Regions from separate parts of the Ensifer sp. genome, predicted to be linked through region 3. Evidence: predicted binding sites of a transcription regulator. Region 3 holds the regulator's gene; each other region holds the start of a gene.
What was found. Region 3 encodes LexA, which represses DNA repair genes until DNA is damaged. Its sites were predicted from a motif close to TGTTCNNNNTGTGTTCNG; they were not measured.

Region 1 (7,555 bases), on a different contig from region 3:
TCGAAGGAGAGAAGACAATTGGCCTTGCCACCCCTGGCCTTGCCGAGGGTCAAAAGCCGGGTCAGGCGCGAATAGGCCTCCCGGTTCGTTGGATAAACCAGGATCGACGTGCCATCGACCAGATCCAGACGGCAGCCGACGACAAGGCGGATGCCGGTCGCCCGCGATGCTTCAAGCGCCCGCACGATACCTGCTAGCGAATTTCGGTCAACTATGCCAAGCGCCCTTATGCCAAGGACTTTGGCGGCGGCAAAAAGCTCGTCGGCGGATGAAGCTCCGCGCAGGAACGAGAAATGCGTTGTGACCTGGAGCTCGGCGTAGCTCATGCGAAGATCCCGTGCATGAACCATTTGTGCGAGCCGGTCGCCACGTCGACCCCGTCGCCGGACCGGAAGATCCAGAATCGCTCGCCGCCATCGTCTTCCACGACGAAATAGTCGCGCACCGCATCGAATTCGGCGCTCCTCGTCCACCACTCCCCAAAGATCCGCTCCGGCCCGTCAGCGCGCCTCACGCGGCGTCGTTTGCCTCGCCAGGTTATTACGACCGGAGGATGGTCAGGCAAAAGCGCAATCACTTCGATCTGCTCCGGGCGGTCTAGCAGGCGAACCGGTCTTGGCCAATGTAGGGTCCATGAGGCACCGGCCGCTGCCGTTGCCACGCTGGTCCGTCTGACGCTGCGCTCCGGCACGTCGCTTGCCACAGCCATCACCCGATAGACCCGTTGGCCCCGATTGCCGATGATGTCGATCAGCGGTGCGATATCGATCACCTCCTCTTCGACAAGGGACGAAGATTTCTGCGCCTCCGCGAGAGGTTCGCTCATGATTGCAGCAAGCGAGAGCCGCTCAATTCCAAAGCCAGGTTCGATCTTTTCGATCCGGTCTTTGAAGAGTTTCGTCAGCCAGGTGGCGTCACGGGAGGGCTTTGCGGTGCCGGCCCGGATGGCCTGAATGGTATTGTCGACCTTGTGGACGATGAGATCGGCGCGGCGAACGCCAAGCCCCTTTTTATCAAGCGCATTGCAGAGGTCTGCAACCAGCCGGGCGACATATTTGGCGATCGTTTCCGCTGCGCCGATCGGCTCAGCGAATGCGCGCGAGACTTCAATCAGCTCGGCCGGCCTTATGGGGTCGATCGGTTCAGGGATACGTCCGTACATCTGGTCGAGCCTGCGGCCGATTTCTGGTCCGAACCGCAATGCGAGCGGAGCGCGAGGCGTGGCCAAGAGCGCGCCAATCGTCTGGAACCCGAGCGTATGTAGACTTCCAACCAGGTCAGGGTTGAGCCGCAAGGACGCAATTGGCAGCCTTTCTACGAAGCGCCCTGTCTCACCGTCGGGAACGCGGACGATGTCGCGTTTGCTCGTGCGCGCCAACGCGTGCGCAGCGCCCCAACTGTCAGCGATCGCGACACGCGCGGTCAGTCCCCGGCCGTGAAAGCGGTTGATGATACCTGACAGCATCAGCTCTTCGCCGCCCTGCAAATGGTCGGCACCTTCTGTATCCATGATTATGCCATCTGGCGCATCCACCGCGACAACGGGAGAGTATTGCGTGAGCGCCCAAAGCGCGATGCGCTCCACCGCGGCGACATCGGCCCCCGGATCAGCATCGACCATCTGCAAGTCGCGTATGATCGCCTGTGCCTTGACAGCCGGCATGCCGACAGCAAGACCAGCTTGGCGGGCCCGAGAGTCCAGGGCTCTAATCCAACGCTTCGAGCCGCTTCTTGCGATAATGGCGAGCGGCAGGTCAGGCGACAGTCTTGCCCCGTCGTCCGAGCGCTTCAACCTCTCGATCGCCAGATCCGGGAGATAAATGGATACGACCCGTGACATCGCACGCTCCTACTACAAACTCTGCGCACTCCCCGGCCTTCGCCCGGATCAATTCCAGAAGCCACCGCGGTCGTCCGACGCCAGGAACCGGAAGTTCTTCCGACGGCAACGCACTGACCCGCCATCGTGTCGTCGAAGCAGTTGGCTGGCCAAAGTCGGATGCCTCCGTCTGACGGCGCCATCGCCTGACGACCAACCCCATCGTTCCCGTCTTTTCGGCCGCAAGCTGAAGCCTTCGCGATGCGGTCATGGGCAGCCGGACGATCTCCCCGACGACAGCCCCGAGACCGCCGTAGGAAAGCCCCTCCTCCATGCTGGCGAGCACGTCTTCTTCCTTGTCGGCCTCTGCGAAAACGAGCCGTTCGGTCGAAAGGCCGGCCTGGACGAGTGCTGGAAAAAAGAGGTCGGGGCGCGTCAGACACCACAGGATCGGTCCTTTCGTGCGTGCCGCGATGCCGGCAACGCACAAAGCCGCCGCGGCCCCGTCGACTGTGCCAGCACCGCCGCCAGCAAATTCGTGTAGCGCACCGTGTGAAAGCCCGCCTCCCGGCAGCACGGCGTCAATCTCAGGAACACCGAAAGCAAGAAACGCAGGCTTCCTGAAAGCGCTGCCTTCAAGAGCGGCAATGCGGTCGCGCAGATCGGAAATCACCCTGTCTCGGGCAGCAGTCATCTTTCGCGTAAGCCTCAAAGGTCGCGTTGGAGGTTCGACTTCATGTCGCTTAAAGGGCATTTGTTCCCTATCTGTTCCTTTCGACCTTCGGTGTCAAGCAACCGAAAATAGGAATATTATCCCTCAATTTTAGGGGCGTAAAAGATTCACGTTGGGAATCATGGCCGTAGATGTTTTGGGCCTCACATTCGCGACGGTTCAAAAAATCTAAGGAAGCTGCGGAAGAGTGGCCGTTGGCAGCTGATTGCACCATCGGTTAGGATGGCGACAGCTTCATGAGGGACGCGCCGGAATGTGCAATCTTTACCGCATGGAAGACAAGGATTGGGTCAACAGATGGGCTCAGGATGTCGAGAGCCTCATCAACCTCATGCCCGCCTATCAGATGAACCCCGACCAGATGGGGCCGATCTTGAGAAATACGGCCGATGGCAAGAAGCAGTTGGTCCATGCGCGCTGGGGACTACCCTCCCCGTTGTTCGCCCTCAAGAAGGAAGCCGAGAAGAAGGCTGAGAAGTTGCGCGCAAAGGGCAAGGACGTCGATTTCGAGACCTTGCTTCGCGAGCAACTGGATGGCGGAACGACGAATGTCCGCAACCTCAATTTTCCTCACTGGAGGCGCTGGTTCGGCGTCGAGCATCGCTGCATCGTGCCGGTGACCAGCTTTGCCGAGCCGGACCCTTCCGCCAAGGAGGAAGGTGGAAGAACCCCGAACGCCTGGTTTGCGCGCGACGAGAGCAAACCTCTGATGTTCTTTGCGGGGGTTCACGTCCCAAACTGGCAAAGCGTGCGCAAGGTAAAGGACGGCCTGACGATCGACGACCTCTATGGTTTCTTGACCACCGATGCGAATGGGCTGGTAAAACCCATCCATGAGAAGGCCATGCCAGTGCTGCTCCTCAGTCGGGAGGAGACCGATTTGTGGATGCGCGCACCATGGGAGGAGGCAAAGGAACTCGTGCGTCCTCTGGCCGACGATGCGCTGATTATCATCTCGCGTGAACCCTATGGCTCAACGATCGTGACGCGGGCGGGAGAACCCGTCGCCCCATCGAGTCCTGTCTAGCTTCCCACAGCCAAGCTACGACACCTCTATCCAGACCGGTGCGTGATCGCTCGTGCGGTCCCAACCTCTGACGGCCTTGTCGACCTTTGCTCGTTTCAGACCCGCCGCCAGCTTAGGGCTCAACAGGAAATGGTCAATGCGCAGCCCGGCATCGCGCGCAAATGCATTTCGAAAATATTTCCAGAACGTATAGATGCGCTCATTGGGATGGAGATGTCGAACGGCATCCGTCCAACCCTGATCAACCAGGCTGGAATAGGCCGCTTTCACCTCCGGCCTGAAGAGCGCATCGTCGCGCCACCGCTCGGGTTTGTAGACGTCGAGATCGCTGGGCATGACGTTGAAATCACCGATGAGGGCGACGGGAACTTCAAGTTCAATGAGTTCTGCGGCGTAATCGCGGAGCCGGTCGAACCAGCGCAGCTTGTAGTCGAAGGTAGGGCCCGGCGCCGGATTGCCGTTTGGCAGATAGAGGCATCCGATAAGGATGCCGTTGATTGCGGCTTCGATATAGCGGCTGTGGCTATCGTCGGGATCGCCGGGAAGACCGCGCCGTGTCTCGATCGGCACATCCCCTCGGGCGAGAATGGCAACGCCGTTCCAGGATTTCTGCCCATGCCAGATCGCACCGTAGCCGGCGTTCTCGATTTCTCGCCGAGGGAACTTGTTATCTGACGCTTTCAGCTCCTGCAGACAAACCACGTCCGGCGCTGCTTCGCCAAGCCAGCGCAACAGAACGTCGAGACGGCCATTGATGCCGTTTACATTGTACGTGGCAAGTTTCACGCGATCTGATCCATGCTTCTGCGACGCACCATCGTCGCGGGGACCACTGTCAAACTTCGCCAAAGCGAAAGCTCAGTTTCATTTTGAAACGCGCGCGTGCGAAAAAAGATGCACGCAAGCGCCTCAGCCGAATGTTGCGGGCGGGCGTTTCAACGGCGGGCCCGGGAAAGGTTTCTTTGGAGCGAGGAACGATTTGCCGGTTCAACGGTTGAATCGGGTCGGGTTGCAAGAGGAGAACTGGCTTAATGGCTGCCCCCAGAGCGAATTGGAAAGGCTTCATAAAATTCGGAGAGGTTGCCTGTGCCGTCGCGCTCTACACAGCCGCTTCGTCGTCCGAGCGCGTAGTCTTCAACACCCTCAATCGGAAGACAAAAAACCGGGTCAAACGGGAGTTTGTCGACACCGAAACGGGAGATGCCGTCGAGCGGGAAGATCAGGTCAAGGGATACGAAACCGAAAATGGTCAGTACGTCGTGCTGGAACCGGAAGAAGTCGCTGCAGCCGTCCCAGATAGCGACAAGACATTGACGATCGAAGCCTTCATTCCCTGCTCGCAGATCGACACCACCTACTTCGACAAGCCCTATTATCTCACCCCGGACAAGATGGGCACCGACGCATTCATGCTCTTGCGTGACGGTATGAAAAAGGAGAACGTTGCCGCGATCGCCCGCACCGTTCTTTTCCGACGGATGCGCACCGTTCTGATCCGCCCCCATGGCAAGGGATTGATCGCCTCGACGCTCAACTTCGATTACGAAGTCCGATCGTCCGACAAGGCTTTCGAGGACCTCCCTGACTTGAAGATCGAAGGCGAAATGCTCGACCTCGCCGAGCATATCATCGAGAAAAAGAAGGGCAGCTTCGACGCTAGCGCGTTTGACGACCGATATGAGGCTGCTGTCGTGGAACTGGTCAAGGCCAAGATCGAAGGGCGCGCGCTTCCCAAGAAGAAGGCGCCGGCCGCTTCAAAACCTGGTGATCTTCTAAAGGCGCTTCGCGAAAGCGCCGGCGTTGGCGCAAAGACGGCAAAGACAAAACGTGCGGCAGCAAACGCCAACAAGAACGCTACGCGCAAGACGTCTGCCAAACCCGCGACATCTAAATCGAAACCCGCCTCAGCGTCAAAGCGGCGCGCCAGCTAACCGGAGAATGGGTCAATGGCAGTTCGTCCCTATTGGAAAGGCTACCTCAAACTCTCGCTGGTCAATTGCCCGGTGCAAATGATGCCCGCCATCTCCGATAACGAAAAGGTGCGTTTTCATACGCTGAACCGCGCGACACACAACCGCGTAGTCAGCCAGTACGTGGATTCGGTCACCGGCGAGGAAGTTGACGAGGAAGATCAGGTCAAAGGTTATCAGCGCGGGGAAGACGAATATCTGTTGCTGGAAGACGAAGAGCTGGAAAATGTAGCCTTGGACAGCACCAACACGATTGAGATTACCACCTTCACGCCGCGCGACAGCGTCGAATGGATCTGGTTCGATACGCCCTATTACCTCACTCCCAGCAACCCCGTAGGCGAGGAAGCCTTTTCCGTCATCCGCGATGCGATGGAAGCCAAGGAGATGGTGGGAATTTCCCGCCTCGTCATCACGCGGCGCGAGCGCGCGGTTTTGCTGGAGCCAAGGGGAAAGGGCATCGTTCTGTGGACTTTGCGCTATGGTGACGAAGTCAGAGACGAGGAGACCTATTTTGCCGATATTGGCGACGGGAAGGCCGATTCAGACCTCATGCCGCTCGTCCAGCAACTGATCAAGAAGAAAACCACCGATTGGAACCCAAAGCTGGTCGTCGACCCGGTCCAGGACCGTCTGCTCGACATCATCAACGCCAGGAAGAAGCAACTGAAAAAGGCGGGTAAGGCCAAGCCGAAAGCGACCGAGCCGGAACCCAGCAACGTCATCAACATCATGGATGCCTTACGCAAATCGGTTAAGGCCGAAACGCACTCGAAAAAATAATGACACAAGCCCTGCAGCGGACGGGCGCAATTTCCGCAGTGATGGTCACGATCTCGTCTTCGTCTTGCTCGCCAGACGCTTCAACGCCTGTGCAAGTGAGCGATGACTATCGCAATAATCCTGCCAGGCCGTGCTCGCGTTGATGAGCTTTGGCACAGTGCGGACCGTAAAGCGCTTCGGATCGAGCCCGGCCCTGACCTGGCTCCAGTTGAGCGGCATTGACACCGTCGCCGCCGGCCGCGCCCGAGGCGACAGTGGAGCGACGGCCGTTGCCATTCTGTCGTTGCGCAAATAGTCGAGGAAGATGCGACCTTCGCGCTGGTTCTTCGCCATCTTGATCAGATAGAGACCCGGATTGTCCCGGGCCATATCCTGGCAAACATCGTGGGCGAAAGTCTTTGCCTCATCCCAGGTCAGCTTTTTCCCGCGTGGAATAGCAAGCGGTGTCACCACGTGAAGTCCCTTGCCGCCGGTCGTCTTGCAGAAGCTGATGAGGCCCAACTCCTCCAGCCGGTCACGGATTTCACGAGCCGCTTCCACCACGCTCGAAAACTCGACGCCCGGACCCGGATCCAGGTCGAACACAAGTCGACCCGGAATTTCGGGTTTTCCGGGCTCGCAATTCCAAGGGTGCAACTCGACGCCGCCGATCTGGGCGATCGCAGCGAGGCCTTCGATGCGATCGATCTGCAGATAAGGCCTCTTGTCGCCGAACACCGTGACGAGCTCCAACAGGTTGGAGGTTCCCGGCGTGGCGTGGCGCTGGAAAAATTGCTCGCCGGCCATACCGTCCGGCGTGCGAATGATCGAGCAGGGGCGACCCTTGATATGCTCGACAAGCCAGGAGCCGATAGTCTCATAGTAGCCGGCGAGATCCGCTTTCGTCACCGGGACGCCGTCACCGCCGTCAGGCCATAGCTGCTTTTCCGGGCTTGAGATCATAACGCCCATGACTTCAACCTTGCCGCCTCTATGCGCGCGGTTGGCGCGCGGCCTTTCACTGGAAGGATCGGGCAGTACGGCCTTTGATGGCTGCACCGGCGCTTCGGCTTCCACTTCGGCTGCCGGCTTGTCATGCCTTAAGCCCTTGAAGGCTGCCTGTCGCACCTGGCCGTCGGCCGTCCAACCGGCAAACTCGATTTCGGCAACCAGCTGCGGCTTCAACCACACGATGTCAGGGTCCTTCTTCGGCGCCCCGATGCCTGCAAAGGGCGACCTGGCGG
Region 2 (7,555 bases), 390 kb from region 3:
AGAACCGCACAGGCGCAAACGAGCTGCTGATGCCGACGTTGCAGTCGGCCGAGCTCTGGCAGGAAAGCGGCCGCTACGATGCATACGGCAAGGAAATGCTGCGCATCAAGGACCGGCAGGACCGGCCGATGCTCTACGGTCCGACTAATGAGGAGATGATCACCGACGTCTTCCGTTCCTACGTGAAGTCCTATCGTGATCTGCCGCTCAACCTCTACCATATCCAGCTGAAGTTCCGCGACGAGATCCGTCCGCGCTTCGGCACCATGCGCTCGCGCGAGTTCCTGATGAAGGACGCCTATTCCTTCGACCTCGATCGCGAAGGCGCAGAACACGCCTATAACAAGATGTTCGCCGCCTATCTGCGGACCTTCTCGCGCATGGGACTGCGCGCCATTCCGATGCGCGCCGACACCGGTCCGATCGGTGGCAATCTCAGCCACGAATTCATCATTCTCGCCGAAACCGGAGAGTCCGAAGTGTTCTGCCACAAGGACTTCCTCGGCTTCGACATTCCCGGAGAAGATACCAATTTCGACGATGTCGCCGGCCTGAAGACTATCTTCGACAAGTGGACCTCGCGTTACGCCGCCACCTCTGAAATGCACGACGAGGCTGCTTTCAACGAAGTCGCCGAAGGCGACCGCGTTTCGGCGCGCGGCATCGAGGTCGGCCACATCTTCTATTTCGGCACCAAGTACTCCGACGCGATGGGTGCAAAGGTTCTGGGACCCGACGGCAAGGAGCACGCGGTCCACATGGGATCCTACGGCATCGGCCCGACACGGCTGGTTCCGGCGATCATCGAGGCTTCGCATGACGACAACGGCATCATCTGGCCGAAGTCGATCTCGCCGTTCGATGGCGTGATCATCAACATGAAAGCGGGCGATGCCGCTTGCGACGCAGCCTCCGAGACGCTCTATTCGAAGCTCGGCGCCGCCGGATTCGATGCGCTGCTCGACGACACCGACGACCGCGCCGGCGCAAAGTTCGCGTCCGCCGATCTGATCGGCGTGCCGGTCCAGATCATCGTCGGACCGCGTTCGATCGCCAACGGCGAAGTCGAGCTCAAGGATCGCAAGACCGGTGAGCGTGAAACCATGACTGTCGAGGCGGCCCTCAACAAGCTGATCGCGACGAAGTAAGTGAGGCAAGGGGAGGCAGGATGACCGCCGTGACGGAAGATCAGGTTCAGGCCGCTGGCCAGTCCGCAAAGTCCGCCAGCCGCCCCTTTTCCGCCTTCGAGCGCATGGTCGCCTGGCGCTACCTGCGCTCGCGGCGCAAGGAAGCCTTCATTTCGGTGATCGCCGGCTTCTCCTTCATCGGCATCATGCTCGGCGTTGCCACGCTGATCATCGTCATGGCGGTGATGAACGGCTTTCGCACCGAACTCATCTCGCGCATCCTCGGCATCAACGGTCACATGATCGTCCAGCCGATCGATGGTCCGCTCAACAACTATGCCGATCTTGCCACGCGCTTTTCCGGCGTGAAGGGCGTGACGATGGCGATCCCGCTCATCGAGGGCCAGGTGCTGGCGCAGGGGGTCGGCGACAGCTCGACAGGCGCGCTCGTGCGGGGCATCCGCGCCGATGATCTTGGCAAGATGAAGTCGGTCTCCGAGCACATCAAGTCCGGCGACCTCGTCGGCTTTGCCGCAGGCACCGGTGTCGCGATCGGTTCGCGCATGGCCGATCAGCTCGGCATCCAGGTGGGCGGCACCATCACGCTGACATCGCCGAATGGCGACGTTACCCCATTGGGCATGAACCCGCGGGTCAAGGCTTATACGGTCTCGGCGGTATTCGAGATCGGCATGTCGGAATACGATTCGTCGATTATCTTCATGCCGCTTGAGGAGGCTCAGCTCTACTTTAACGCCGAGGGGCTGGCGCAGCAGATCGAGATCTTCGTCGAGCATCCCGATCTGGTCGACGAACTGCGACAACCGGTCGAGGATGCCGCCCAGCGGCAGATCTTCATCACCGACTGGCGCGACCGCAACAAGACCTTCTTCTCTGCGCTCGAGGTCGAGCGCAACGTGATGTTCATGATACTGACGTTGATCGTGCTGGTCGCGGCGCTGAACATCATCTCCGGCCTCATCATGCTGGTGAAGGACAAGGGAAGCGACATCGCCATTCTGAGGACAATGGGCGCGACGTCCGGGTCCGTCATGCGGATTTTCTTCATGACCGGGGCTGCGATCGGTACGGCCGGAACCGTTGCCGGCGTGTTGCTCGGCGTTGTCGTCTGCCTCAACATCGAATCCATCCGGCAGTTCTTCTCCTGGATTTCAGGCACCACGCTGTTCAGCCCGGAACTCTATTTCCTGAGCCAGTTGCCGGCAGACATGAATGCCGACGAGACGATCCTCGTGATCGTCATGGCGCTCGGACTGTCGTTCCTTGCCACCATCTTTCCGGCATGGCGCGCCTCGCGTCTCGATCCTGTGCAGGCCCTGCGTTACGAATGACAAGGACATCATCTGAATGAATGCGCGTGTGGCACTGCAGCTTTCGGGCATCGAGCGTAACTACGGGCAAGGGGATACGTTCCTCTCGATCCTCAAGGGGGCGGACTTCACGCTCATGAGCGGCGAGACGGTCGCTCTGGTGGCGCCCTCCGGCACCGGCAAGTCGACCCTGTTGCACGTCGCCGGGCTGCTGGAGCGCCCGGATGGCGGGAAGGTCGTGGTCAACGGTCTGACCTGCGACGGTCTAAACGATGACCGTCGAACGGCTATTCGTCGCAACGAGATCGGCTTCGTCTACCAGTTCCATCATCTGCTCCCGGAATTCACTGCGCTCGAAAATATCATGATGCCGCAGTTGATCGCCGGCCTAGGGAAGGCGGAGGCCGCCGAGCGGGCGAGGGCACTGCTCGACTACATGCGCATCGGCCATCGAGCCGAGCATCGCCCGTCGGAGCTTTCAGGCGGCGAACAGCAGCGCGTGGCGATTGCCCGTGCCGTTGCCAACGCGCCGCTGGTATTGCTGGCCGACGAACCGACCGGCAACCTCGATCCGGAAACTGCAGGTTATGTCTTCGAGGCGCTCGAAGCGCTGGCGCGCCAGTCGGGGCTTGCAGCCCTGATCGCCACGCACAACCACGAGCTTGCATCGCTCATGGACCGGCGGGTGACGATCGAAGATGGCAAGGTCGTCGAGCTGAAATAACGCGCGAAGCGCTTTTGGCTGACCTGCACTTCATCACTTTGTATCGACCCGGGGCATCAGGTCGATATCGACGTACTTTGCCAGCCTTGGCCTAAGGTACGATAAGACCGCCGCGATAGTCGAGCTCGTAGGCTTCGTCGCCGTCGACGAAGATGACCTCGCGGCCCGAAAAGTGCCCCGTGTCACCGCGGCTGCTGTCGATGTAGGTGCCGAAGGCGTGTCGATACTCCATGCCCCCGAGGAAATGCCGCTTCTCGCGATACATGGTCTCGAGCGCAGCCTTGATGACGATGCCGGCGCGTTCGCCATCGATCAGATCCGGACGGACGACGCGGCCGAAATAATTCATGACCCAACGGGTATCGCCGTCGAGCCAGACGGTTTCCTGCCCGGCGAAATCCGTCCCACCGAAATAGCTGTCGAGATATTGCCACCGGTCGCGCTGGTAGCCGATATCGCGTGCGCCGGCGCGTGATGCCGGACTGGCCGTGCCGCCACCGATATAGGTCTTCGATTTCGCTTCCACGATGAAGTCTTTGAGCTGTTCGATGCTGGCCATGGGACACCCTGCTTGTTCCCTTGGAGCATGCCGCGACATCGCAATGATGTAAAGAACAAAAAGAGAACGAAGCTTCGATTATTGGATCCCGCAGGCGCGCTGACCGCGGTCGTCGGTCCAGTCCTTGAGCAGTACCAGTTGACCCTTGGCGATGACGGGCTTGTCGTTCGCCTTGCCCTTTCCGGTGAGCACGTTCAGGTCGCATTGCGCGGTGTTGTTCGGCTCGAGAGTGTCGTAGGAGGCATAGGTGTAGCCGGCGACAACGAAGTCGAAGTTGCGGTAGGCAACCGTCAGTTTCTGTTCCCAGCGATCGCGGCCGATCGCGTCGTTATGGGTGGTAATCACCAGCGAGCCATTGGCAAGCGCGGTGATGGTCGGCGCCTGGCCGGCCATTCCGTATTGACCCCAGACCTTGTTTGGGATCGCTGACTTGAGCGTCAGTGGACCGTCCTCACCAGCAAGGTAGATGTAGACCCCATTGTCCTCATCGGTCCCGTCTTCTGGTTTGACGAGCAGAGCCAGGTCGCTTGCGCCGTCCTTGTCCCAGTCGCCGGTTGCGGCCGAAACGATGCGGCTGGGGTCGATTGCCTCGGCGGCAACCGCCAGGGAAGGAAGCAGGCAAAGCAGGGGCAGAATCAGGCGTGCGGTCATGTCGCTTGTGCTCCGTGTGATGCTCCGGTTCTAAGCGGGTTGAACGATGCGCTCAAGCGTTCGGTTAATTGCCTCGATCGGTCCGTCTGGCCGCGGTTAACCATGCGCAGTGGAAAGCGGGCGCTGTGTTCAACGGCGATTGACGCATGAACAAAAATAGAACAAAGTAAAAACATAACGGAAAAGGAGCCATGTTATGACTGATTTTGTTCGTGACCTCGCCGCCTTCACATCGATGGGCCTGTTCGTCGCAAGCGTAGCCTTTATCGCGCTCGGTCTTTGATCCCCGGGCATCTATGCGAATTGATGCGATCCCGTTGCGGGGTCGCGTGATCCCATCCCGGCATCGCACCGTTGAAAAGAACGCTGGCTCACGACGCAAAACTGGACATGGCGGGTGAGAAACGGGATATCCTGACACCCTGAACGGAATCAGGGTGTGGCAATGGCGGATCTAGGCAGCGTGGAACGGAACGATCAGGTGGCGGCGGACCCACAGTTCGTGCATCTGCGCGTCCACTCGGCCTTTTCGCTGCTTGAAGGCGCCTTGCCGATCAAGAAGGTCATCGGCAAGGCCGTGGCCGATGCCCAGCCGGCGATCGGCATCGCCGATACCAACAATCTCTTTGCAGCGCTCGAATTTTCCCAGAAGGCGGCCGACGACGGCCTGCAGCCGCTGACCGGTTGTCAGTTGTCGATCGACATGCAGGACGAGGGCGAAGGCGATCGTCGTGGCAACGCACAGCAGCTCGCCAAATTGCCGGCGATCGTTCTGATCGCGGCAACGGACGACGGCTATACGCGCCTGGTCGATCTGGTCAGCCGCGCCTATCTCGGCGGAGAGGGCAGCCAGGTCACCAGGATCACGCGGTCGTGGCTCGAAGAGAGCGGTACGGAGGGGCTGATCGCGCTTTCGGGTGCCGGCGGCGGGCCGATCGACATGGCGGTCAGGTCCGGATCGATGGCCCTGGCCGAAGCGCGCCTGGAAGCGTTGACGGACCTTTTCGGCGACCGGCTCTACATCGAACTTCAGCGACACGGCAACTTCGATCGCCGCCATGAACGTCGCATGATCGATCTTGCCTACAAGTTCGATGTGCCGCTGGTCGCGACCAACGAGGCGTTCTTTCCCGCGCCCTCCGACTACGAAGCCCATGACGCGTTGATGGCGGTCGCGCACAACGCCATGGTCTCCGATGACAGCCGTTTCCGCCTGACCCCTGATCATTATCTGAAAACCCGCAAGGAAATGGCGGCGCTCTTTGCCGATCTGCCCGAAGCGCTCGAAAACACCATCGAGATCGCGCGACGGTGTTCGTTCATGCTGAAGACCCGCGGGCCGATCCTGCCGCGCTTCACCGGCGCATCCGATGATCCGGAGGAGGCCGAGCGCGCCGAATCCGGCGAGTTGCGCCGACAGTCGGAAGAGGGGCTCGACGACCGCCTGCGCACGCTCGGCATGGCGCCCGGCTACACCGAGGAAGAATACCGCGAGCGACTGGCGTTCGAACTCAGCGTCATCGAGCGCATGAAGTTTCCCGGTTACTTCCTGATCGTTGCCGACTTCATCAAATGGGCCAAGCAGCACGACATTCCCGTCGGTCCGGGCCGCGGTTCGGGCGCCGGATCGCTGGTCGCCTATGCGCTGACGATCACCGACGTCGATCCGATGCGGTTCTCGTTGCTGTTCGAGCGCTTTCTCAATCCTGAACGCGTATCGATGCCCGACTTCGACATCGACTTCTGCCAGGACCGGCGCGAAGAGGTCATTCGCTACGTCCAGGCGAAGTACGGCCGTGAGCAGGTCGCGCAGATCATCACTTTCGGTTCGCTGCAGGCGCGCGCCGCATTGCGCGACGTCGGCCGCGTGCTCGAGATGCCCTATGGCCAGGTCGACAAGATCTGCAAGCTCGTGCCCAACAACCCGGCCAACCCGACGCCCTTGTCAAAGGCGATCGAGGAAGAGCCGCGCCTCCAGGAAGAGGCCGAGAAGGAGCCGGTGGTCGCCCGTCTGCTCGATATCGCGCAGAAGATCGAGGGTCTTTACCGCCACGCCTCGACGCACGCAGCCGGTATCGTCATCGGCGATCGACCTCTGTCGAAGCTGGTGCCGATGTACCGCGATCCGCGCTCCGACATGCCGGTCACCCAGTTCAACATGAAATGGGTCGAGCAGGCCGGGCTCGTAAAGTTCGACTTTCTCGGCCTGAAGACGCTGACCGTGCTGAAGGTGGCCGTCGATTTCGTCAAGCTGCGCGGCATTGAGGTCGATCTCGCCAGCATTCCGCTGGACGACGAGAAGACCTACGAGATGCTTTCGCGTGGCGAGACGGTCGGCGTGTTCCAGGTGGAAAGTGCCGGCATGCGCAAGGCGCTGATCGGCATGCGCCCCGACTGCATTGAGGACATCATCGCGCTGGTGGCGCTGTATCGCCCCGGCCCGATGGAGAATATTCCGGTCTACAACGCCCGCAAGCACGGCGAAGAAGAGATCGAATCGATCCATCCCAAGATCGACTATCTGCTCAAGGAAACGCAGGGCGTTATCGTCTATCAGGAGCAGGTGATGCAGATCGCCCAGGTCCTGTCAGGCTATTCGCTCGGCGAAGCCGACCTTCTGCGTCGCGCCATGGGCAAGAAGATCAAGGAGGAGATGGACAAGCAGCGTGCCCGCTTCGTCGACGGTGCGGTCAAGAACGAGGTGTCGAAGCCGCAGGCCGACCTGATCTTCGATCTGCTTGCGAAGTTCGCCAACTACGGCTTCAACAAGTCGCACGCCGCCGCCTACGCCATTGTCTCCTACCAGACTGCCTTTATGAAGGCGCATTATCCGGTCGAGTTCCTGGCGGCGTCGATGACGCTCGACATGGCCAACACCGAAAAGGTCAATGATTTCCGCCAGGACGCAGGCCGTCTCGGCATCCAGGTGATAGCGCCGTCGGTGCAGTCGTCGTTCCGGCATTTCCAGACCGGCGACAAGCGCATCTATTATTCGCTGGCCGCCATCAAGGGCGTTGGCGAATCGGCGGTCGAACACATCGTTGCCGTTCGCGGCGATCGCGAATTCGCGAACCTTGAAGATTTCTGCCTGAGGATCGACCCCAAGCTCCTCAACCGGCGTGTGTTCGAAAGCCTGATTGCGGCGGGCGCCTTCGATTGTTTC
Region 3 (7,555 bases):
GCGCCGACAAGCTCACCCAGGACGATCTCTGCGCGCTGTCGGCCAAGTCCAACGCTGTCGTCGCAGATCTTGGCGTGCCTTATACGTGGATCACCAGTTACGTGGCCGGCGACAAGATCTATTGCGTTCACGAAGCACCGAGCGCCGACGTCATTCGCGAGCACGCCGAACGCGGCGGATTTCCCGCCAACAGGATCACAGAGGTTGCCGCCGTTATCGGCCCCTCCACCGCATCGCCACGGCGCGGCGGAAACTGAAGAAGACAACGGCATCGCCGCCCGACCTGTCATGACGACGCATCGCGTCTCAATAGCCATCATTCCACCTGCGCCGTCATTGACTTAAGCGCGTATCGATGCAGGCTGAGCTACCGGTCATTCGGAGCCCAGGAGGGCCCCCGGCACGCGTTTCCAAGGAGACGAACATGGCAAAAGGTCAAGTCCGCAGCAACCGCGAGGTTCGAAAGCCCAAAAAGGACAAAGCCGTCAAAACGACCGTTGCAACCGAAGGCTCGCAGGTCAAACTTGCCGGCAGCAGTTTCCCGGCCGGCAAGAAGGACAAGAAGTAAAATCGCACCCGGTCATCTCTGCGCCAGACGCGCATGAGACATCTTCGCTGGCTGTCGACCGCCCCATCCGTGCGTCTTTGCTGAATTGCGGGACGACACGGTCGGCGCAACAGTCTGGCGAGCGTTGCGAGCCTAAACGCATCGCTCGCCCAAGCTGCGCGAGGGGCAAGCGGCCTGCGCCGATCACGCTTCGTGCGCTTGCCCCCACCGGAACAATCGCAGCACGGCATCGCAGACCGGTCCGTTCGTCGCGAGGAAATGTGCTCTGAATGCCACAACTCGAAGCGCCGTTATCGACCTTCTCAAAGAACTGTTGAACACGCCTGGCTGCGCGGCATGCTTGCTGGACTTCGGAACGAAAGCGCGGTTCACATCGTTAACCAATCTACCGGCTTCACTCCTCATCTTTCGGACGTTCATCGTGCTCGCAGCCTTGCTCATTGCTTCGATTATCGCATCGCCAAACATCGCCCTCAGTGCAGCGACGGTCGATGACCTGCAGGCCGATTTCGAATCTGCAGTCCCTTGCCAGCAGATCGATGGTCGCAACGTCTGGAAGGGTGCGATCGCCTACTACATCCAGTCCTTCGTCTTCGAGGGGGACACACCCGTGGCGACTGATGCCGCGGACGCCGTGTTGCCACAGGACAATTCAGCTGAAACCGTCAAGGAATTCGAAGACGCCTGCTCTGCCACGCGACCGGCCTGAGGCACGCGACTTTCATCGCGTGGCGAGCGTGCCGACGAACTTACGTCCAGATCCCCCCGTCGGCGTCGGTACAGCCATGGGGCGGAATCACCGTGCCACAGGCCAACTTTGGCCGCGCGCCACCCACTGATCGATCAGGCACCGAATCGCTGCACTCCAGACGATGCCAACCGCGTCGAACGGTCTTCCGACGGTATCGACATATTGGTATCAACCGAAACCGGGGCCCACTATCGCAGCGACCACGTTCACGATCGGCGACAGGACCCGAATCAATTCCTGCATCGCAACCTTACTCCGTGCGCCGCGGCCCGTGGCAGCACAGAGCCTCGCGATCGCCGGCTCCAGCCAATTCCGCGTCGACAGCCGCAGCATTCACCAAATTTTAGGCACTTGCGGAACACATATGGAACAGATAGTGTCTGTTCTTGATTTGTTTCACGCTTCTGGAGCGACTGGCCATGCTGACCCGCAAGCAACAGGAATTGCTTCTCTTCATCCACGAACGAATGAGGGAGTCCGGTGTACCGCCATCCTTCGACGAGATGAAGGATGCTTTGGACCTGGCATCCAAGTCGGGCATTCACCGGCTGATCACGGCGCTCGAAGAGCGCGGCTTCATCCGACGGCTGCCGAACCGCGCACGCGCACTTGAGGTCATCAAGCTGCCTGAAGCCTATGCGGCGAACACACAGCCCCGTCGCGGCTTTTCGCCGAGCGTCATCGAAGGCAGCCTCGGCAAGCCCCCCGCCCCAGCTCCGGCTAAGGCACCACCCGTTGCCGACAACAGCTCGGTGTCGGTGCCGGTCATGGGTCGCATCGCCGCCGGCGTGCCGATCTCGGCCATACAGAACAACACCCACGACATCTCCGTTCCGCTCGACATGATCGGTACCGGCGATCACTACGCTCTCGAGGTAAAGGGCGATTCGATGATCGAGGCAGGGATCTTCGACGGCGATACCGTGATCATTCGCAACGCGACGACTGCCAACCCCGGTGACATCATCGTTGCCCTCGTCGACGACGAGGAAGCGACCTTGAAGCGCTTTCGTCGCAAGGGCGCGTCGATTGCGCTGGAGGCCGCAAATCCGGCCTACGAGACACGAATTTTTGGACCCGACCGCGTCAAGATACAGGGCAAGCTGGTCGGCTTGATCCGCCGCTACCATTAGGCCCGAATGGCGCTTTGCGCCGTCATCGCCACCGTTCTCCCGAATGCGAACGTCTCGCCACCCCTGGGGTAGCGAGACGCCGGATATCCATCCGAGCGCTTGCGCGCTTGCGGATTCTTATTCGTGGATGGAGTACTCGCCGAGCTCGCAGAGGTCCTGCGTGTCTTCGGTCGTGTCGAGACCCGAACCTTCCTCGAACTCGAAGCGCATGTCGTACTTACAGACGTCGCGTCCGTCGGCGATGGTAATTTCCATGCTCTCGCCGGGATTGAGCACTTGCCGTCCAAAGACATCGTCCTCCCACTGGTCGACGCCAACAGGCGATGTGTAGAAGTTCGTCAAAACAGCCTTCGTCTTGTTCTTGAGCTGAAAGACGAGATCCTCGGCGCTTGCAGCGCTCGTCGTTGCAGCAAGAAGAGCAAGTGCGGTCAGGGCGATCTTACATTTCATTTTATGTCATTTCCTCCATTGTCGGCTTTGTTTGACACCACCTATACGGGTCGCATCGACGGAATATTCATTCCCGTTACCGTCTAGAGACAATATTTTTTCCGGTGACAAGAGCTGCGTCACAACCATTTCCGGGTCGGTCATGTAACGGCAGCAACGGCGAACGGCGACAAGTCGCACGATGGCGTCCGGAAATGGTTTGATATTGATTTTACTCAATTTAAACTTTGGTTGGCGACGTGGCGAAGGCGACGCCTGTCACTTCCGAAAACGGCGCGTCGAGCGGCCCGACGTCACGGAACCAGTGGAAGCTTGCCATGCAGCGATCAGCCGGCCTTCGCGGCGTTAGCAGCGAAAACCGCCTTCCATCCATCCTGGCCCGCAGACACTTCCTGACGTTCGTTTCCATGTCAGATGGCGGTTGATCGGTTCTGGGTCGTTCGTATCGCAGGACAGCCGCGACACGTCGCACACTGCCGCCTCGGCCTTTGCCCGGCCTCAATCGACGGACGTGCCGTTGCCTTTCGCCGTTCGCGGCCTAACTACCCCCTCCCATGCCCCATGAGAGGAACTGCTGAATGAACCGAAATGGCCTTTATCTCGTCATCGCCGCCCTTGCCGTGGCCGTCGTCGGGCTCGGCGTCTATGCCTATCGCGAAGAAACGAAACCGGCCGGTGTCGAAATCAAGATTGGCCAGGACGGGGTTTCCGTTCAGGAGAATTGAACCACGGCCTCAATTGACCGACAGGCGAGCGAGTGCGGGCATTCATTGCCGCATCGTGGCGCTTGCCACAATCGGTCCCGTTCGATGGAAGGTGGTCGCCCGCAGTCGAGCGACCTTCTACGCCCGACAGTCGCGATGCCGATCCGGTTCGCGACGGCATACGGTTGGAAATGCGCGCGACCGTTCATTGCGGGCGGCTTATTGGCCGTTGCACGCGAATGCGCTTGAGCATGCCTCATGGCATGCCCTATGGAAGACGAACAATTAGACACAATTTCAGATGGATGAGACCATGAACCTCGACATTCAGGCGCTTGATGGCGCCTGCCACTGCAAGACGGTCCGGTTCAATGTGAAGCTGAAGGACGGCCTGCGCACCGCCCGCCGGTGCACCTGCTCCTATTGCGAGTTGAAGGGTGCCGTCGTGGTTTCGGCCGCCAAGGATGGCGTAACTGTGCTTTCCGGCGAGGACGCCCTCACCAAGTATCAGTTCAACACCCATGCCGCAGAGCACTATTTTTGCTCGAAATGCGGCATCTACACCTTTCACAAGCCGCGCTCGAACCCGGATTTCTACGGCGTGAACGCCGCATGTCTCGAAGGCATTAGCCCATTCGATTTCACCGAATTGCCCGTCAACGACGGCATCAACCACCCGATGGACACCAAGGGCTCTACTGGCCCGAGGCTCGCAGGCACACTGCGTTTCACGCCGGCAGAGTGACTGGAAAGCCTGTCAAGGATTCGACAGGCGTCCATTGCGAAGGTCGACGAATGCCTTTCGGTCGCCCCACTGACCGTGCGCACCAAGGCGACCGCACGCGCAACGCATGTGGACGCCCGCAGATTTCAGCTTGCCTTAATCCGAACGGCGGGCGAACGTCCTTTGACCTGCACTCTTTGAACTGGCTTTAGAAATCGATGAACGACAAAGTCTATGAAACGCTGACCGGAATGTACTTCACGGTCGACGACCCGGATGGAAGCTACGGCACGGGCCAGGTCATTCGCCTCGCTGCCGAAGGGATCTATTTCATCCGCTTTGACGGCAACGAGGTGACGCTGCCCCTGGAACTCGTTTCCATCGGAGAGATGCTGCAAACGACCGATGAAGAGTACAAGCTCTGGCGGTTCTTCGACACGATCGAGGAACGGGACAAGTGGATCGAATGGCTGGATGCACCATCGAAGCCACGGGTCATCTCACTCGTGCGACCGACAAAGTAGCAGCCTGCACTGGCCCCTGCCGAGCCGACTGTTGCTTCGGCCCGTATCGCGCAGTCCAGCGTCCCCAGCATGAGCCTGCCTTGATGTTCAAGGCCGCGATACAAAAACAGATGGGAGACAAATCTCCCATCTCGACAACCTTATCGTGTTCTTATTATTTATTCCCGCAATACGATAATCAGAAGATCAAGCGGCTGGCGGCCTGTCACCGGCTTTTGGGTTGCATAGATGAAGCAAGCAAGATTGACGGGCGGATATCTACGATCATCGGCTGGAGGGCCGCCGTCCTTCCGCGGGAGGTAAATTGGTCCGACTTGCCGCACGAACCACCCTTCCGCATTTAAAATTACCGCTCAGCCGACCTGAAGACGAATGACGTATCTGACAGAAGGACGATTTCGCCACCTTCGCCAAGCTGATGAAGGCGCTCGCGTTCAATATTGCTGCTCTGTGCGTGGCTGCAGCGATCGGAGCGGTCGCACTGTCTCAGATCGCGTACATGCACGAGATCCCGGTCGGTTAGCTGCAGATTGCACCGCTGGTTCGCGCGACGATCGTCACGATCATCATAGCGGCAATCGCTCCCAGGACAGGATTCGGCGCGAAACTGCTGGCTTTCGGCGGCATTCACCTTCTCGAATTGGCGCTGTCCATGATGATGACTGCTGTCGCTGTCGAAATCCTCCAGACCTACTTTGATGGGGATCGGCAGGCGGCGGCGCCCTGGCTTCGTTTCGGAGCGATCACGCCATTCGTCAGCGGCCTGGCCGGTTATCTGATCTTGCGCCGGTTACGCCGTCCTGTCGCTCAGTGAAGGTCAGACGTCACCGTCTGGAGGCAACCGCTGGCAATCTGGTAGTAAGATCGTGAAATCTCAGCAAGGTCCGCTGACCTGCGACAGACGATAGCCGGTGCAGCTATCTCAATGTTTTCTTTCTCAGAGAAACATTTGGAGGCCTCGCCCGGAATTGAACCGGGGTACAAGGATTTGCAGTCCTCTGCGTCACCACTCCGCCACGAGGCCTCACCGACTGATGTAATCAAGTCGTGGCGAGCGTTTAGAATGAATGTAGAAAGACTGCAAGAGGGTTCATTCTGAATGTGATGGTTTTTTCGGTTTGCACACGCTTTCCGTCGCACCCATTAAACTGATGGCGCATGAGGCCGCCGCCTCGACCTTCACGCCGAACAGATGCACCAGACATGCTCACCACGTCGGCCCAAAGGTCGCTGGTGATGTGCACGGCTGCGTGCCCAGCACATGCTCCCGCCCCTAGCACCAGGGCGTCGGCTGGCCCTTCCAGGGCCGAACCAGCCCCTCCGACACGAGTACGGCACCGAGGGAGCGGCCATCGCGCATCACCACGCGCAGATTTTCACTGTTCTTGTCGTCGCTTCGGCCGATTGCCTCGATCAGCCGGAAATCTCCCGCGTTCAAGAGTTCGCGCAATCGCTGCTTGGCGTAAAAGCCACGCGCGCGCTCGCTGTCGCAGCTGGCCGTCTTGATTCGCGGCGCATCGACGTCGGCAACGCGGATTTCTTCTCCGCGATAGCGGAACGTTCCGCCATCGACGACGCAATTGTCGTTGCGGGTCCCGCAGAAGTAGAACTGGTTCGCCTTTGGCTCGACGGTTGCCGGCTGCGCGATCGGACGCTCGATAGGAGTTGGCGCTGCCAGTCCGACATTGACGGTCGGTACCGGCCCGTCGATCGGCTTTGTCTTGTGTGACACGGTCGGCAGGGCGGTGCGGACATCGGCCCTCGGCCGTTCGTCGACCCTTACGGTCGCGGTCGATTTCGGCGCTGAAGCGAAGAGGTGCGAAACGCCGGGAAATTCCGGCAATTTTGCACGGTGATCATAGACAACGACGCCGCCGACGATGACCACGGCAGCGAAATACCAGGGCAGCATACCACCCTGCTTCCTTGTCCGGCTGCCGCGGCGACGCCCGCGGCTTGTCGTGGCTTTACCCATCCTGCCCCATCCTTTGATTCGGCCGGCATTATGCGACCGATGCATTGCCGAATGGTTTTCACCGGCGCCCCGAATGCGGGAGTGCTCCGGGGGTGTGGATGGAGGACAACGTAACCGCCCTTCAGAAAGACAGGCTATTCCTTCGGAGAGCCCGGGCGGCCGCGACGGCGGGCCCACCAGACGGCGAACCTGCGTCTACGGCGTCGAACCGACGGAATATCATGTGAAAGGATCAGCAGACCCAAGGGCACCATCCAGAAGCCGAGCACCGGCAGAAAGCCGAGAAAACCGCCAAGGATCAAAAGACCGCCCACGAGCATGCGCAGCAGCGGTGATTCCGGCAGCGCCAGGCGCCATTTGCCCAGCACGATCTGCCGGGTGTGGGGGTCTATGCCGAAATGCGTCTGTTTTCTGTTTTTATTCATCATTCCCTATCCGCCTGCGTTTCCCACAATTGGGGGCTTCTCCACAGGCTCGCAACAAAACTTCTCACTTTTTTTGAAAAAACCGCTTGGCAAATCGGAAAAGCATTTGTATTAGCAGCCTCACTTCTGCAGGACACAAACCGCGCAGAACTTCTGCAGGACACAAACCGCAGATGATCCCTGGTAGCTCAGCGGTAGAGCATTCGACTGTTAATCGACAGGTCGCCGGTTCGAATCCGGCCCGGGGAGCCAGTTTCTAAAAGAGCCATTCGCGGTAACGCCCGAATGGCTCTTTTTCATT
Region 4 (7,555 bases), on a different contig from region 3:
CGGCACGACGATGGAGCATGACGGCAACTCCATCTTCATCTTCGAGGTGGCGGATCTCTGCATCGGCCATCTCGGCCATCTGCACCACGAGCTCGACGACAGCCATTACCGGCAGATCGGCAGGCTCGACGTCCTGATGGTGCCGGTCGACGGTGGCCTGACGATGGGCGCTGAAAGCATGAGCCGCGTCGTGACGCGGCTGCGTGCGGCGCTGATCCTGCCGATGCACCGGCGCGGACCGCCGATAAATGCCTTCCTCGACATGTTCGGCGACGATTTCGACAAGAGCTTCGCGACGGGGGCAAGCGTCAAAGTGTCGTTGCGTTCCTTGCCAAGCAAACCGTTGATTTATATTCTCCAGGGCGTCTGAACATCGGGATTGCCCCATGAAGTTGTCAGTGCTCGGCGTCGTTGCGTTTGCGTCTCTTTCGATCTTGGCCAGTGCGGGCACAACGCTTGCCGGCGGCGCGCCGCCGCCGCGTCTTCCCCCTCCCGATACGCTGCAGCCGCAACAAACGCCCCAGATCGCGCCGCAGGCGATGGCGACACCTGAGGCCGAGCAGGAGCAGTTCGTGATGCCATCGGGCAACATCGGCTGCGTCTATACGCCCGCGGGCGGCACGGCGACCTATCAGCCCCTCGATGGCGGTCCGGAACTTGCCTGCGATATCATCGCGCCGCGCTACGCCCGGGCGACGCTCGGGCGCTCGGGCGCTGCGACGATCGATCGCGCGGTCGGCGATCCCAGTTGCTGCTCTGCCGGGCCGGTGCTCGAATACGGGGCGACATGGTCGGGTGGGCCATACTCCTGCACGTCGGAGCGAACGGGTCTTTCCTGCCGTCGCGACGACGGTCATGCCTTCGTTCTCAGCCGCGCCAGCATTTCCGCCAACTGAAAAGAACCGGCCCCTGCTGGACGGAAAGCGGCAATAAAACTATAAGGCGCCCCATTCCATTCAAATTCATGCATGCAGAGGGTGCCATGGCTGGCCATTCACAGTTCAAGAACATCATGCACCGCAAGGGCCGTCAGGATGCGGTGCGCTCGAAAATGTTTTCCAAGCTCGCGCGCGAAATCACAGTCGCTGCCAAGACCGGCATGCCCGATCCGTCGATGAACGCGCGCCTGCGCCTGGCGATCCAGAATGCCAAGGCGCAGTCGATGCCGAAGGACAACATCGAGCGCGCGATCAAGAAGGCCTCTGGCGGCGATTCCGAGAACTACGAAGAAGTGCGCTACGAGGGCTACGGCCCGGGCGGCGTCGCCGTCATCGTCGAGGCGCTGACCGATAACCGCAACCGCACGGCCTCCAACGTCCGCTCGACCTTCACCAAGGCCGGCGGCGCGCTCGGCGAAACCGGCTCGGTGTCCTTCTCGTTCGACCGCGTCGGCGAGATCACCTACAAGCTTTCGGTCGGCTCCGCCGACAAGGTCATGGATGCGGCCATCGAAGCCGGTGCCGATGACGTGACCACCGATGAGGAGGGCCACACGATCATCTGCGGTTTCGAAGCGATCGGCGAAGTCTCCAAGGCGCTCGAAGACACGCTCGGCGAAGCCGAAACCGTCAAGGCGATCTGGAAGGCCCAGAACACTGTTCCGGTCGACGAGGAAAAGGCGCAGTCGCTGATGAAGCTCATCGACATTCTCGAAGACGACGACGACGTCCAGAACGTCTACTCGAATTTCGAAGTGTCCGACGAAGTCCTGGCGAAGCTTTCGGCCTGATCCGGATCTTTCCGTTTTGCAGGTATTGATCTACCCGTGTCCGTGAGGGCACGGGTTTTTCTTTGGGTATCTCCGATAGGGCGCCGCCGATGACATACGAGTTCGCGATCTTCGACTTCGACGGCACGCTTGCCGACACGGCGGAGTGGTTCATGGCGGCCAGCAACGTCGCCGCCGCGCGCTTTGGATTTCGCCAGCTGTCCGTCGAGGAGTTCAAGGGGCTGCGCGCCATGGGCAGTCGCGAGATCATCGCCCACCTGGGCGTGCCGATGTGGAAGCTGCCGCGGATCGCGACGTTCATGCGCCAGGAGATGGCTGGCCGGGCAGATGCGATCCGGCTTTTCCCCGGCGTGCCGGAGATGCTGGCCGAGCTGAAGTCGGCGGGCATCGGCATCGCGGTCGTCAGTTCGAATGGTGAGGCGGCCATTCGCAAGGCGTTGGGCGAGACCGCAGCCGCGATCGATGTGTTCGAATGCGGCGCCACGCTCTTCGGCAAGGCGCAGCATTTCAAGAAGGTGGTCAAGTTCGCCGGCATCGATCCGTCACGCATGCTTGCGATCGGCGACGAGGCGCGCGACATCGAGGCCGCCCGCACGGCGCGGATCGCCGCCGGTGCCGTCGGCTGGGGCTACGCCGACCCGACGTTCCTGAAAACGCTCGGGCCGGATCGCTTCTTCGATCGCATGGACGAGATCATGCCGGCCTTTCGCGCCGGCAAGGGCTAGCCGGCTACGCCGCCTTTGACAGCTGCTGCTGTGCCTCGGCAAAGAGCCGCAGCGACTTGAGCCGTGCGTCCATGTCGAAGATCGGCATGGAGATGATCAGTTCGTCGGCTTTCGTCTGCTCGAGGAACGTCCCGATCTTGCGGCGGATCGTTTCCGGTCCACCGACGATGGCATAGGACATCGCGTGGTCGACGAAGATCTTTTCATCCGAACTCCACAGGCCATCCATCGATGCGACGGGCGCGGGGAAACGGCCGCGGGCGTTGCGGCGCAGCGCGACGAAGGATTGCTGCATGGAGGTGAAGAGATAGTTCGCTTCTTCGTCGGTTTCAGCTGCCACACCCATGACGCCGACCATCACATGCGGCTTGGCCAGCGTCTCCGACGGCGTGAAGCGTTCACGATAGATTTCGAGCGCTGACAGCAGCATGTCCGGGGCGAAATGCGAGGCGAACGCGAAGGGCAGGCCGAGCATGCCGGCAAGGTGGGCGCTATAGTGGCTGGAGCCCAGCAACCAGATCGGCACGTTGGTATCGGCGCCTGGCACCGCGATGATCGCCTGATTGTCGGCTGCTGGCCCGAGCAGCGCCTGCAGCTCGACCACGTCGTTGGGAAAGTTGTTGGCGCTCGCCTCCATGTTGCGCCGGAGCGCCTGGGCGGTGCGCATGTCGGTGCCGGGCGCGCGCCCGAGGCCGAGATCGATACGGCCGGGATAGAGCGCGGCGAGCGTGCCGAACTGCTCGGCGATCACCAGCGGCGAATGGTTCGGCAGCATGATGCCGCCGGAGCCGACGCGGATCGTCTTCGTGCCGGCGGCCACATGGGAGATGACGATCGAGGTCGCGGCACTGGCGATGCCCTTCATGCCGTGATGCTCGGCGAGCCAGAAGCGCTTGTAGCCGTTTTCTTCGGCCGCCTGCGCCAGGAGCCTGGAGTTTTCCAGCGACTGGGCGACACTGCCGCCTTCGGTGATCGGGGAGAGATCGAGGACGGAGAACGACGCCATGAGCAAGGCCTTTGTTGAGCGAAATTGATTGACGACCTATGTAAGGTCAAAATTCCTCAATCCAAGGGCGGCGGGTACGTTTTCCGGCAGCGACGGCCGCGCCATGTGGATGTTTTTGTTTTGTTCACTTTTTGCTGGCAGCGTCCCGACACGCAGCATAGGGTGAAATTCATGCAGACCACGATTCGCATCATCGGCATCGATCCGGGCCTTCGCCGTACCGGCTGGGGCATCATCGAGACGCTCGGCAATTCGCTGCGGTTCGTAGCCTCAGGCACCGTGACCTCGGACGGAGACATGGATCTCGCTTCGCGGCTCTGCCAGCTGCATGACGGTCTTGCCGAAGTGGTGCATAGCTACCAGCCGCACGAGGCGGCCGTGGAGCAGACCTTCGTCAACAAGGACGCGACGGCGACGCTGAAACTCGGCCAGGCGCGCGGCATCGCCATGCTGGTGCCGGCACGCGCCGGATTGCGGGTTGCCGAATACGCGCCGAACGCCGTCAAGAAGGCCGTCATCGGCGTCGGTCACGGCGAAAAGCAGCAGATCCACATGATGCTGAAGGTGCTGATGCCGAAGGCCGAGTTCAAGGGCAACGACGCGGCCGACGCGCTGGCGATCGCCATCTGCCATGCGCACAACCGCCTGTCGGTGACGAGCCGGCTCGCGGCGCTGATGGGGTAGTTGCGCTTCCACCGTTAATTTCCGATGGTCGGTTTGACCGTCCCGCAATCCATCCACGAGAGACGACGCCACATGATCGGCAAATTGAAGGGTACCATCGACGAAATCGGCGAGGATCACGTCGTTCTCGACGTGCATGGCGTCGGCTATGTCGCCCATTGTTCGGCGCGGACACTGTCGAAGCTCGGCTCGGCGGGGGAGGCGGCGGTGCTGTTCATCGAGACCTATGTGCGCGAGGACCAGCTGAAGCTGTTCGGCTTCCTGACGGCGCTGGAGCGCGAGTGGTTCCGCCTGCTGCAGAGCGTGCAGGGGGTTGGCTCCAAAGTGGCGCTTGCGCTTCTGTCGACACTGACACCGGGCGAACTTGCAAACGCCATCGCGCTGCAGGACAAGACCTCCGTGTCGCGCGCGCCGGGCGTCGGCCCGAAGGTGGCCGTGCGCATCGTCACCGAACTGAAGAACAAGGCGCCGGCCTTTGCCGGCGAGATGTCGGGTACGATCGGCCTCAAGCAGGGACTGGGCGAGGGCGTTGCCTCGGCACCGGTTTCCGATGCCGTGTCGGCGCTGACCAATCTCGGCTACTCGCGCGACCAGGCGGCAAATGCGGTGGCCGCGGCGCTGAAGAACGCCGGCGAGGATGCCGACAGTGCCAAGCTGATCCGGCTCGGTCTCAAGGAATTGGCGCGATGACCGCTTGCCTTGTCGGGCCGGCCGATGCAAAACGGCCATATTCTTTGACACCATGTGCACGAATGCCCGATCGATTGGAACGGATGGATGACTGATGCCGCACGCCTGATAACGCCGGACAAGCGCGGCGAGGATCTCGATGCGACCATGCGTCCGCAGTCGCTGGACGAGTTTACCGGCCAGGCGGAGGCGCGCGCCAACCTGAAGATCTTCATCGAGGCGGCGAAGAACCGCGGCGAGGCGCTCGACCACGTGTTGTTCGTCGGTCCACCCGGCCTTGGCAAGACGACGCTGGCGCAGATCATGGCCAAGGAACTGGGTGTCAATTTCCGTTCGACTTCGGGACCTGTCATTGCCAAGGCGGGCGATCTGGCGGCATTGCTCACTAATCTCGAAGAGCGCGACGTGCTCTTCATCGACGAAATCCACCGGCTCAATCCGGCGGTCGAGGAAATCCTCTATCCGGCGATGGAAGATTTTCAGCTCGACCTCATCATCGGCGAGGGGCCGGCGGCGCGATCGGTGAAGATCGACCTGTCGAAGTTCACGCTGGTTGCGGCGACCACGCGCCTCGGGCTGCTGACGACGCCGCTGCGCGACCGTTTCGGCATTCCGGTGCGGCTCAATTTCTACACGGTCGAGGAACTGGAATCGATCGTGCGCCGTGGTTCCCGGCTGATGGGGCTCGGCATGACCGACGACGGCGCGCGCGAGATTGCGCGGCGCGCCCGCGGTACGCCGCGCATCGCCGGCCGGCTGCTGCGCCGCGTGCGCGATTTTGCCGAAGTGGCGCGGGCAGAAGCGGTGACGAAGACGATCGCCGACGAGGCGCTGACGCGGCTGCTCGTCGACAATATGGGGCTCGACCAACTCGACCGTCGTTATCTGTTCATGATCGCGCAGAATTTCGCCGGCGGGCCTGTCGGCATCGAGACCATTGCCGCCGGTCTTTCCGAGCCGCGCGATGCGATCGAGGACATCATCGAGCCCTATCTGATCCAGCAGGGTTTTATCCAGCGCACGCCGCGCGGCCGTGTGCTCACCGCCAATGCCTGGAAGCATATCGGCCTCAATCCGCCGAAAGAGGTCGAGGCGGCCCAGTTTCGTTTGACGCTCGAGGACGAATGAATGATCACCCGCCGCGGGCTTCTGACGTTTCTCGGCGGGGGCATCGCCAGCATGGCGGCGCTCGGGGGCTACGCCTTTGCCATCGAGCCGCTCGCGCGGCTGAGCGTGACGCGCTATGCGCTGACGCCTCCGGGGTGGACCCCCGGCTTAAAACTGCGCGTGGTGGCGCTGGCCGATATCCACGCCTGCGAACCCTGGATGTCGGCCAATCGCATCGCCTCGATCTGCCGGCAGGCCAATGCGCTGGGTGGCGATATCACCGTGCTTCTCGGCGACTATGCCGCCGGCATGAACCTGGTGACGCGCTACGTGCATTCCAGTGAATGGTCGAAGGCACTGGCAACGCTTGAGGCGCCGCTTGGCGTGCATGCGGTGATGGGCAATCACGACTGGTGGGAGGACAGGACCGCGCAGAAGAACAGCGGCGGACTGACCTTCGGCCACAAGGCGCTCGCCGATGTCGGCATCAACGTCTACAGCAACCGCGCCATCCGTCTGGAGAAGGATGGGCTCGGCTTCTGGCTCGCCGGCCTGGAAGACCAGCTCGCGCTGGTGCCGGGCAAGAAGTGGATGCGCAAGCATATGCAGGGCCTCGACGATCTCGACGGCACGCTGGCGCAGGTCGACGACGACGCGCCGGTGATCCTGTTGGCCCATGAGCCGGACATTTTTGCGAGAGTGCCCTCGCGCGTTGCCTTGACGCTCTCAGGGCATACCCATGGCGGGCAGGTGCGTTTTCTCGGCCATGCGCCCGTCGTACCGTCCCGTTTCGGCGATCGTTATGCCTATGGTCACATGGTCGAGGACGATCGTAGCCTGATCGTCTCCGGCGGCCTCGGTTGCTCGATCGCGCCGGTGCGCTTCGGCGTGCCGCCGGAGATCGTCGTCATCGATCTCGGCTGAAAGGTTCCGGCCGCATGGCTTAGGCGCGCGGCCGAATGACGTATTTCGGCGCGGCTGCCGGCTCGCTATCATCCTGCCACAAAGCTTGCCTTCGATGATGGCGGCGGCTTTCTCTTGCCTGCACCATCGCGTCGCAGGTTGTGGGCGGTTCCAAGCCCATCCATCGAAGGAAAAAGTGCATGCTGGCACGGCGCGGGTTTCTCAAGCTCCTGGGTGGATTGGTGATGGCCGGGTTCGGAACCAGCGCCTATGCCGTCGGTGTCGAGTCATTGCAGCGCCCGCTGGTCACGGCCTATGCCGTCAGACCGGCCAACTGGCCGCAGGGCCTGAAACTCAGGATCGTCGTGCTCGCCGATATCCATGCCTGCGAGCCCTGGATGCCCGTCAGCCGGATTGCCGGCATCTGCGACCAGGCGAGCGCCCTTGGCGGCGACATCATTCTCCTTCTCGGTGATTACATGAGCAGCCTGCGCCTGACCGGCTTTATCGAACCGACCCGCTGGGCGGAGGCCCTGGCGCGGCTGAAGGCGCCGCTCGGCGTTCACGCCATCATGGGCAATCATGATTGGATCAACGATCCGGTCGCCCGGGCGGCAGGACGCGGACCGACAATCGCGCACCGGGCGCTGGCCGGTGTCGGCATCCCGGTTTACGACAATCGCGCGCTGCGGCTCGAAAAGGATGGTCGCG

Region 1: the regulator LexA is predicted to act here: its motif matches at 2,575-2,592, upstream of RTP54_RS24895 (ImuA family protein).
Region 2: the regulator LexA is predicted to act here: its motif matches at 4,539-4,556, upstream of dnaE (DNA polymerase III subunit alpha).
Region 4: the regulator LexA is predicted to act here: its motif matches at 3,571-3,588, upstream of ruvC (crossover junction endodeoxyribonuclease RuvC).

The regions. Positions count from the first base shown of each region.
Region 1 is NZ_DALZXU010000007.1:279,520-287,074, reverse strand. It holds gene RTP54_RS24905 (error-prone DNA polymerase) at 1-326, opposite strand, end outside; gene RTP54_RS24900 (DNA polymerase Y family protein) at 323-1,840, opposite strand; gene RTP54_RS24895 (ImuA family protein) at 1,755-2,513, opposite strand; gene RTP54_RS24890 (SOS response-associated peptidase) at 2,806-3,579, shown strand; gene xth (exodeoxyribonuclease III) at 3,595-4,365, opposite strand; gene RTP54_RS24880 (Ku protein) at 4,611-5,510, shown strand; gene RTP54_RS24875 (Ku protein) at 5,526-6,332, shown strand; gene ligD (DNA ligase D) at 6,378-7,555, opposite strand, start outside.
Region 2 is NZ_DALZXU010000001.1:1,354,220-1,361,774, forward strand. It holds gene proS (proline--tRNA ligase) at 1-1,148, shown strand, start outside; gene RTP54_RS06550 (lipoprotein-releasing ABC transporter permease subunit) at 1,169-2,479, shown strand; gene RTP54_RS06555 (ABC transporter ATP-binding protein) at 2,496-3,182, shown strand; gene RTP54_RS06560 (DUF5680 domain-containing protein) at 3,274-3,741, opposite strand; gene RTP54_RS06565 (hypothetical protein) at 3,820-4,392, opposite strand; gene dnaE (DNA polymerase III subunit alpha) at 4,838-7,555, shown strand, end outside.
Region 3 is NZ_DALZXU010000001.1:1,747,986-1,755,540, reverse strand. It holds gene RTP54_RS08590 (DUF4242 domain-containing protein) at 1-257, shown strand, start outside; gene RTP54_RS08585 (hypothetical protein) at 425-568, shown strand; gene RTP54_RS08580 (hypothetical protein) at 909-1,277, shown strand; gene lexA (transcriptional repressor LexA) at 1,739-2,452, shown strand; gene RTP54_RS08570 (hypothetical protein) at 2,570-2,902, opposite strand; gene RTP54_RS08565 (hypothetical protein) at 3,481-3,627, shown strand; gene RTP54_RS08560 (GFA family protein) at 3,920-4,351, shown strand; gene RTP54_RS08555 (hypothetical protein) at 4,549-4,854, shown strand; gene RTP54_RS08550 (hypothetical protein) at 5,507-5,668, shown strand; tRNA gene RTP54_RS08545 (tRNA-Cys) at 5,805-5,878, opposite strand; gene RTP54_RS08540 (thermonuclease family protein) at 6,128-6,829, opposite strand; gene RTP54_RS08535 (hypothetical protein) at 6,964-7,257, opposite strand; tRNA gene RTP54_RS08530 (tRNA-Asn) at 7,432-7,506, shown strand.
Region 4 is NZ_DALZXU010000009.1:89,943-97,497, reverse strand. It holds gene RTP54_RS26610 (MBL fold metallo-hydrolase) at 1-370, shown strand, start outside; gene RTP54_RS26605 (DUF6636 domain-containing protein) at 387-896, shown strand; gene RTP54_RS26600 (YebC/PmpR family DNA-binding transcriptional regulator) at 983-1,729, shown strand; gene RTP54_RS26595 (HAD hydrolase-like protein) at 1,819-2,454, shown strand; gene RTP54_RS26590 (LLM class flavin-dependent oxidoreductase) at 2,459-3,460, opposite strand; gene ruvC (crossover junction endodeoxyribonuclease RuvC) at 3,632-4,144, shown strand; gene ruvA (Holliday junction branch migration protein RuvA) at 4,217-4,834, shown strand; gene ruvB (Holliday junction branch migration DNA helicase RuvB) at 4,922-5,962, shown strand; gene RTP54_RS26570 (metallophosphoesterase) at 5,963-6,865, shown strand; gene RTP54_RS26565 (metallophosphoesterase) at 7,045-7,555, shown strand, end outside.